DNA from 2 places in the Streptomyces sp. NPDC046203 genome. Region 1 is predicted to be linked to the other one. Evidence: riboswitches for the same ligand, from Rfam matches in the RefSeq annotation. Region 1 holds a riboswitch; the other holds the start of a gene.

Region 1 (4,348 bases):
GCAGGGTCCGCTCGTCGGCGATGACCTCCAGCTTGATCCAGTCCGTGCCGAGGGCCTCCCGGGCCAGCCGCGCCGTCAGCACCGCCTCGCCCGCCGTGAAGCAGCCGGCGGTGTTCGGCAGGACCTGGATGCCCCGCCGTTCGAGGACGGAGAGGACGGAGCCGCGCACCGTCGGGTCGAGGCGGCGCATGGCGACCGTGGTCAGTTCCGTACCGCTCGCGACCAGGGAGCGGTCGAGCACGTCGAGGCTGGGCGCCCCGCCGGTGCCCATGACCAGGCGCGAGGAGAACTCCCTGCCGCCGAGCAGGAACACGTCGTCGGACATCGCGCTCAGCCTCCCTGGACCGCGGTGAGGATCTCCACCCGGTCGCCCTCGCCGAGCCGGGTCGCCGCCCACTGGCCGCGCGGGACGACGGTCTCGTTGACGGCGGCGGCCACGCCGGAGGGGGCCGGGGTGAACTCGGCGACCAGCTCCGCGAGGGCCGTCGGCCCGGCCAGCGTCCGGGCCCGGCCGTTGACGGTCACGGCCACGGAAGTGCCGGAAGCCGTGCCGCTGCCGGAACCGCTGTCCGTACCGCTGTCGCTGTCCGTACCGCTGTCGGTCTCGGTGCCGGTGTCGGTGTTCATGCGTACTCCAGGGAGGTGGGCGCGAAACGGCGGGCGGTGAACGGGCGCGCTTCCTCGGGCAGCGAGCCGCTGGTCAGCGCCTCGGCCAGGGCGTCGCCGGTGACGGGGGCGAGCAGCACCCCGTTGCGGTGATGCCCGGTCGCCAGATGCAGTCCGGCGAGCGCGCTCGGGCCGAGCAGCGGCGCGTTGTCGGGGGAGCCGGGCCGCAGCCCGGCACGGGTCTCGGTGAGCGGCAGCTCGGTGATGCCGGGCACCAGCTCATGGGCGTCGCGCAGCAGCTCGTACACCCCACCGGCGGTCACCGTGGTGTCGAAGCCCTGCTCCTCGGTGGTGGCGCCGACGACCAGCTCGCCGTTCTCGCGCGGCACGAGATAGACCTGGCTGCCGCGGACCATCGCGCGCACGGTCCGGGACAGGAACGGCGCGTACGCGGGCGGCACCCGCAGCCGCACCACCTGCCCCTTCACCGGCCGGACCGGGGGCACGGCGTGCGCCGGCACGCCGTCGAGCCGGCCGCTCAGCGAGCCCCCGGCGAGCACCACCTGCCCGGCCGCCGGCGCGCTGCCGTCGGCGAGGACCGCGCCCGCGGCCCGGTCCCGCACCACCGTGAGCCGCTCGGCCCGCGCCCGGTGGAACACCACCCCGGCCCGCTCGCACGCCACCAGCAGCGCGTCCGTGAGCCGCCGCGGATCGACCTGGTGGTCGCCGTCCACCCGCAGCCCGCCGCGCACCCCCGGGGCCAGCATCGGTTCGAGCCGCCGGCATTCGCGGCCGCTCAGCCACTGCGAGACGAGCCCGCAGCGGTTCTGGAGCGCGTGCAGTTCGCGCAGGTGCGCCCGGTCGTCGGCGTCCAGCGCGACGGCGAGGGTGCCGCAGGCGCGGTAACCGACGTCCAGACCGCCGGTGGCGTCGGCGAGTTCGGCGACGAACCCGGGATAGCGGCGCGCCGAGGCGAGGTTGAGACCGAGCAGGGTCTCCTCGCCGTAGTGGAGTTCGGTGACGGCGGCGAGCATGCCGGCCGCCACCCGGGCGGCCCCGCCGCCCGGTTCGGGGTCGGCCACGGCGGTGCGCAGCCCGCGCTGCGCGGCCCGCCAGGCCGTGACCAGGCCGATGATTCCGCCCCCGATGACGAGGACGTCGACTGCGGCTTTGACCGCGGCCGTTCCGGAAGTACGCGACATGGGCGTCCAGCCCCTCCCTTCGCCGGCATGACCCGGATCAGGTTCGTACGGTCGGAGGCCGGTCAGCCTCCCTCTCAGCCCGGTGCGTCCGGGCTCCCGCGAGTGCTCTACGGCCGCCACACTAGCCCTCGTCCGGGGCGCGCCACAGGGCGCCTCCGGCCACCCCCGGGAACTGACGGCATGTCAGGTGGGTCCGGTGCGTAGGGTGGCCGGGTGAGCGAGCAGAAGCAGGTACCCCACCACGTCGTGATCGCCGGTGCCGGGATGGCGGGCGTCCAGACCGCCGTCGCCCTGCGCGAACAGGGCTTCACCGGCCCCGTCACCCTCATCGGCGCCGAGCCGCACCAGCCCTACGACCGGCCCCCGCTGTCCAAGGCCGTGCTCCTCGGCAAGGCCGAGGACTCCGCCTTCGACATCGACTTCGACTCCCTCGGCGTCGAACTCCGCCTCGGCGTCGAGGTCACCGGGCTCCGCCCGGCCGACCACGAGATCGACACCGAGGCCGGCCCCGTCCCGTACGGCACCCTCGTCGTCGCCACCGGCGCCCACCCGCTCACCCTGCCCGGCGGCGAGGGCGTCCCCGGCGTCCACCTGCTGCGCACCCTCGACGACGCCGGCCGCCTCGGCGCCGTCCTCAAAGAGCGGCGCGACGTCGTCGTGGTCGGGGCCGGCTGGATCGGCGCCGAGTTCGCCACCGCCGCGCGCGAGGCCGGCTGCGCCGTCACCGTCGTCGAGGCCGCCGACCGGCCGCTGGCCGGCGCCCTGCCCGCCGAGGTGACCGTGCCCATGGCCCGCTGGTACGCCGAGAGCGGCGCCGAACTCCGGCTCAACGCGCGCGTGGAGCACATCGAGCCGGGCCGGGTCGTCCTCGCCGAGGGCGCCGGGCGCTCCGGCGAGCGCACCGCCCTGCCCGCCGACGCCGTCGTCGTCGGCATCGGCGCCCGCCCCGCCACCGGCTGGCTGGCCGGCTCCGGCGCCGCCCTCGACCCGGACGGCGCGATCACCGCCGACGACCGGCTGCGCACCTCGCTGCCCGACGTGTACGCGGTCGGCGACTGCGCGTCCTTCCCGTCCGCCCGCTACGGCACCCGGCTGCTCGTCCACCACTGGGACAACGCCCTCCAGGGCCCCCGTACCGTCGCCGCCGACATCGTCGCCGAGACCGCGCGCACGGCCGCCGCGAGCGTCGGCGCGGGCGAGGGCGAGGGGGACGGGACCGATGCGGGGGATTCGGGTGCGGGTGCGGGTGCCGGGGTGCCGTCGCCCGCGCCGTACGACCCGGTGCCCTACTTCTGGTCCGAGCAGTTCGGCCGCTTCGTCCAGTACGCCGGCCATCACGCCGATACCGACACCCTGCTGTGGCGCGGCGACCCGGCCGAGCCGGCCTGGAGCGTGCTGTGGCTGCGCGACGGCGCCGTCCGCGCCCTGCTGGCCGTCGGCCGTCCGCGCGACCTCGCTCAGGGCCGCCGGCTGATCGAGAGCGGCGCCGAGGTCGACCCGGCGAAGGCCGCCGACCCGGCCGTCCCCCTGAAGGCGGCACTCCGGTAGGGCCCGACTACCGGCTGTCGGTCCGAGATGGCACGCTTGTCCCGTGACCGAGATTGACGCAAGAACCGATGCTCTCGTCCCCTCCTGGCTCTACCTCCCCGACATCGCGGAGCTCCTCGACATCGAGGTGACGCGCGTCCGGCAGATGGTCAAGGAGGGCCAGCTCATCGCCGTACGCCGCGGCGAGAACAACGCGCTCCAGGTGCCCGCCGCCTTCATCCAGGACGGCAAGGTGGTCAAGGGCCTCGTCGGGCTCCTGACCCTCCTCAAGGACGACGGCTTCTCCGACGAAGAGATGCTGGAGTGGCTGTTCACTCCGGACGAGAGCCTGCCCGGCACCCCCGCGCAGGCCCTCGCCGAGAATCGCGGCACGGAGGTGAAGCGCCGCGCCCAGGCGCTCGCCGTCTGACCCGAGAAGCCCGCACATCCGCACCCGTACGTCCGGGTGTCCGTACGCCCGTACGCGTCCAGCCGGACGTGTGCGGGCGTACGGCGCGCGGACGCCGGGCCGGCCCCGCTCCGGCCGGCCGGTCCGGCACCATCCGAGGGGGAGAAGCTTTTCCATGGAGTCCGCACCGCCCATGCCGTCCGCGCCAACCACACAGTCCGTGTCGGCCGCACTTTCCGCCCGGCCCGTGCCGTCGCCCCGCACCTCGCCCCGCACCCCGCCCCGCGACCGGCTCGCCGCCGCCCGGCTCTACCTGTGCACCGACGCCCGCAAGCGCCAGGGCGACCTGCCGGACTTCCTCGACGCCGTGCTCTCCTCCGGCGTGGACGTCGTCCAGCTCCGCGACAAGGGCATGGAAGCCGGTGAGGAACTGGACCATCTGGCCGTCCTCGCCGACGCCTGCCGCCGCCACGGCGCGCTCCTCTCCGTCAACGACCGGGCCGACGTCGCCCACGCCGTCCGCTCCGACGTGCTCCACCTCGGCCAGGGCGACCTGCCGGTGCCCGCCGCCCGCGCGATCCTCGGCGACCAGGTGCTGATCGGC
Region 2 (4,348 bases), on a different contig from region 1:
GCTCGACGAGAACGGCGAGCGGGGCGAGGATCAGCAGCGCCACCGACAGCAGGACGCCGCCGAGCAGCGCCCGCTGCCCGGCGCCGCGCGGCCGGCGCGCGGTCCGCTCCGCCGGGACCAGCCGCAGCGCGGTCTCCCGGCGCCGCACCATCCGGGCGTGCACGGCGAGGATCGTGCCGACGGCCGCGAACTGCACGAGGGTGAGGACGGCGGCCGTGGACAGCTGGAGCCGGTCGGCGGTCTGCCGGTAGATCTCGGTCTCCAGCGTCGAGTACGCGGGGCCGCCGAGGATCTGCACGATGCCGAAGGAACTCGCCGTGAACAGGAACACCATGAGCGCGGCGGAGGCGACGGCCGGTCCGAGCGCGGGCAGGGTCACCCTCCGCCAGGCCCCGAACCGGGACGCGCCGAGAACCCGCGCGGCCTCCTCCTGGCGCGGGTCGAGCTGCGCCCACAGACCGCCGACGGTGCGGACGACGACCGCGTAGTTGAAGAAGACATGGGCGAGGAGGATCGCCCACACCCCGTTGTCGAGCCGCAGGCCCCACAGCTCGTCGAGCAGTCCGCGCCGGCCGGCCAGAGCGAGGAACGCCGTCCCCACCATCACGGTCGGCAGCACGAACGGCACGGTGACGACGGCGCGCAGCAGCCGTTTGCCGGGGAATTCGAGCCGTGCGAACACATACGCGCCGGGCAGCGCGACGAGCAGGGTGAGCGCCGTGGAGGCGACGGCCTGCCACAGCGTGAACCACAGCACGTCGAGGATCTCCGGCCGGGTCAGCGTCTCGCCGAACCCGCCGAACGCCCACGCGCCGTCCGGCCGGAGCCCGCGCCCCACGATGGAGGCGACGGGCCAGGCGAAGAACAGCGCGAAGAACGCGACGGGCAGCAGCATCAGCCCGAGCCGCGCCGCGTTGCCCCCACCGCCCCCGCGCCCCGGGCTCGCCGGGGCGGTGGGGGTGACCGGAATCTCCGGGGCCGCCGGAGCCTCGGAGGCCGCCTGGCTCTCCGGGCTCTCCGGGCTCATCGGCCTCTCCGGGGTTACTTCAGGACGAGCGAGGTCCACTGCTGAATCCACGGGTCGCGGTGGTCGGCGATCTTCTTCGGGTCCATCGTCTCCGGCTTGTCGACGACCGCGCCGTGCTCAGTGAACAGGGCGGGCAGCGTCGCGTCCTTGGCGACCGGGTTGACGAACATCTGGAGCGGCATGTCGTCCTGGAACTTCTTCGAGATCAGGAAGTCGAGGAGCGCCTTGCCGCCCTCCGGGTTCCGCGCCCCCTGGAGCAGACCCGCGAACTCGGTCTGCCTAAAGCAGGTGCCGGTGGACACCCCGGTCGGCGCGGTCTTCGGCCGCGGGTCGGCGTACAGCACCTCGACCGGCGGGGAGGAGGCGTAGGAGACGACGAGCGGGCGGTCGCCCTTGGCCTTCTTGCCGCCGGCGGAGCCGGAGAACTCCTGGTTGTAGGCGAGCTCCCAGCTGTCGACCGTCTTCACGCCGTTGGCCTTGAGCTTCTTCCAGTAGTCGGCCCAGCCGTCGTCGCCGTAGCGGGCGGCGGTGCCGAGCAGGAAGCCGAGGCCCGGGGAGGACCGCTCGGGGTTCTCGATCACCAGCAGATCCTTGTACGCGGGCTTCGCCAGGTCGTCGAAGGTCTGCGGCGGCGCGAGCTTGCGGCCCTCGAAGTACGCCTTGTCGTAGTTGACGCAGACGTCGCCGGTGTCGATCGGGGTGACCCGGTGCTCCGCCTTGTCGAGCTGGAGCGCGTCGGGAATCCGGTCCAGGCCCTTGGCCTCGTACGGGGTGAAGATGCCGTTGTCGAGGGCGCGGGACAGCAGGGTGTTGTCGACGCCGAAGAAGACGTCGCCCTGCGGGGAGCCCTTGGTCAGGATCTCCTTGTTGACGGCCGCGCCGGCGTCGCCGCTCTTGAGGACCTTGACCGTGTAGCCGGTCTGCTTCGTGAACGCGGCGAGCACCTCCTTGGAGGCGCTGAAGGAGTCGTGGCTGACGAGCGTGACGGTCTTGCCGGCCGTACCGGCCCCGTCCTCGGTGGTGTTCCCGCCGCACGCGGCGAGGGTGGTGACCCCGAGCGCGCTCACGAGCGCGACGACGGCCGGCTTCCGGCTGCTCATCTTGGTGTGCACTGGTTTTCCTCCTGGGTGTGACCAGGAAGAGACGCGGCCCTGCCCGCTCCGGGGATCCGGGCGCGGGCAGGGCGCAACAGCTCGAGTCTCGTCCGAACTTCCTACCCAGAATGACCTGGGCGAGGTTCAGAGGGTCTGCGGTCCCCCGGCCGTCGGCCGGTCACCGCACTCTCAGCGCTGTGGCGCTCCCCTGTCGGAATATGCAGATGTGTTCGAACCCAGCGTACTAGGCACGTTCCCCGCCGGGGCGGGAACCCGGACATGAGCCCGAGCCGGAATCCGGACCGGGGTTCGGACCTGGGGACCTGGACCCTGGCGGCCCGCGCGGGGGCTCAGCGCTCGGAGGCGGCGAGCTGCCCGCAGGCGCCGTCGATCTCCTGGCCGCGGGTGTCGCGGACGGTGACCGGCACGCCGTGGGCGGCGATGGCCTCGACGAAGGCCCTCTCGTCCTCGGGGCGGGACGCGGTCCACTTCGAGCCCGGCGTCGGGTTCAGCGGGATGAGGTTGACGTGCACCCGCTTGCCCTTGAGCAGCCGGCCCAGCAGGTCGCCGCGCCACGCCTGGTCGTTGATGTCGCGGATCAGCGCGTACTCGATGGAGATCCGGCGGCCGGACTTCTCCGCGTACTCCCAGGCCGCGTCGAGGACCTCGCGGACCTTCCAGCGGGTGTTGACGGGGACGAGGGTGTCGCGCAGCTCGTCGTCGGGCGCGTGCAGCGACACCGCGAGGCGGCACTTGAAGCCCTCGTCGGCGAAGCGGTGCATCGCCGGGACGAGACCGACGGTGGAGACGGTGATGCCGCGCTGCGACAGGCCGAGGCCGTCGGGCTCGGGGTCGGTGAGCCGGCGGATGGCGCCGACGACCCGCTTGTAGTTGGCGAGCGGCTCGCCCATGCCCATGAAGACGATGTTGGACAGCCGGGCCGGTCCGCCGGGGACCTCGCCGTCGCGCAGGGCGCGCATGCCGTCGACGATCTGGTGGACGATCTCCGCGGTCGACAGGTTGCGGTCGAGTCCGGCCTGGCCGGTGGCGCAGAACGGGCAGTTCATGCCGCAGCCGGCCTGCGAGGAGATGCACATGGTGACCCGGTCCGGGTAGCGCATCAGGACCGACTCGACGAGGGTGCCGTCGTGCAGCCGCCACAGGGTCTTGCGGGTGGTGTCGTCGTCGCAGGAGACGTGCCGGACCACCGACATCAGGTCGGGCAGCAGCTCCCCGGCCAGCTTCTCGCGGGAGGCGGCGGGGATGTCGGTCCACTCGGCCGGGTCGTGCGCGTACCGGGCGAAGTAGTGGGTGGACAGCTGCTTGGCGCGGAACGGCTTCTCGCCGATCGCGGCGACCGCTTCCTTGCGCTCGGCGGGCGACAGGTCGGCGAGATGCCGCGGGGGCTGCTTGGCCCCGCGGGGGGCGGTGAAGGTCAGTTCTCCGGGAAGTGGACGGGCCACGGCGGGCGTCTCCTCAAGACGACGAGGTCCGACGTCCCCACGGTGGCGGGGAGTACGAAGGGCCCGCGGCGACACGCCACAGGCCCTTCCAGCGTACCGCTGTCGTCCGTCAGCCGGTGCCCACGAAGAGCGCGAGCAGCAGCCACACCACCGGCGCCGACGGCAGGAGCGAGTCCAGCCGGTCCATGATGCCGCCGTGCCCGGGGAGCAGGGTGCCCATGTCCTTGATACCGAGGTCCCGCTTGATCATCGACTCGCCGAGGTCGCCGAGCGTGGCGCTGGCCGCGACCGCGAGGCCGAGCAGCAGGCCCTGCCACCAGACGCCGCCGTCGATGAGGAACTCCATGCACAGCGCGCCCGCCGCCATCGTGAAGCCGATGGCACCGGCCAGGCCCTCGCGGGTCTTGCCGGGGCTGATGCGCGGGGCGAGCTTGTTCTTGCCGAAGCGCCAGCCGACCGCGTACGCGCCGGTGTCGCTGACCACGGTGAGCAGCAGGAAGGTCAGCACCCGCCACGGGCCGTCGTCCGGGGTGAGCAGCATCGTCACGAACGTGGCCAGGAAGGGCACGTAGAACAGGGCGAAGACGCCCGCCGTGACGTCCTTCAGATAGCCCTCGGGCGGTTCGGTCATCCGCCAGACGAGGACGGCGAGCGCCGTGAGGGCGGTCGCCACCCAGGCGCCTTCGGCACCCCGCACGTATCCGGCGACCACCATGGCGGCGCCGCCGACGGCGAGCGGGATCAGCGGGGCCTTGATCTCCTTG

Evidence for each region. Region 1 has a riboswitch for thiamine pyrophosphate ahead of thiO (glycine oxidase ThiO). Riboswitches for the same ligand answer to the same signal wherever they lie in the genome.
Region 2: it holds a riboswitch for thiamine pyrophosphate, as region 1 does, so the genes downstream of both, ABZ990_RS03600 (thiamine ABC transporter substrate-binding protein) here and thiO (glycine oxidase ThiO) in region 1, are expected to answer to the same signal.

Annotation. Positions count from the first base shown of each region.
Region 1 is NZ_JBEYZX010000009.1:56,101-60,448, forward strand. Features, by position in the region: gene ABZ990_RS10295 (thiazole synthase) at 1-325, opposite strand, end outside; gene thiS (sulfur carrier protein ThiS) at 331-627, opposite strand; gene thiO (glycine oxidase ThiO) at 624-1,808, opposite strand; TPP riboswitch at 1,806-1,918, opposite strand; gene ABZ990_RS10310 (FAD-dependent oxidoreductase) at 2,022-3,356, shown strand; gene ABZ990_RS10315 (Rv2175c family DNA-binding protein) at 3,400-3,765, shown strand; gene thiE (thiamine phosphate synthase) at 3,992-4,348, shown strand, end outside.
Region 2 is NZ_JBEYZX010000003.1:72,797-77,144, forward strand. Features, by position in the region: gene ABZ990_RS03595 (iron ABC transporter permease) at 1-895, opposite strand, end outside; gene ABZ990_RS03600 (thiamine ABC transporter substrate-binding protein) at 1,042-2,127, opposite strand; TPP riboswitch at 2,220-2,341, opposite strand; gene rlmN (23S rRNA (adenine(2503)-C(2))-methyltransferase RlmN) at 2,472-3,584, opposite strand; gene ABZ990_RS03610 (phosphatidate cytidylyltransferase) at 3,694-4,348, opposite strand, start outside.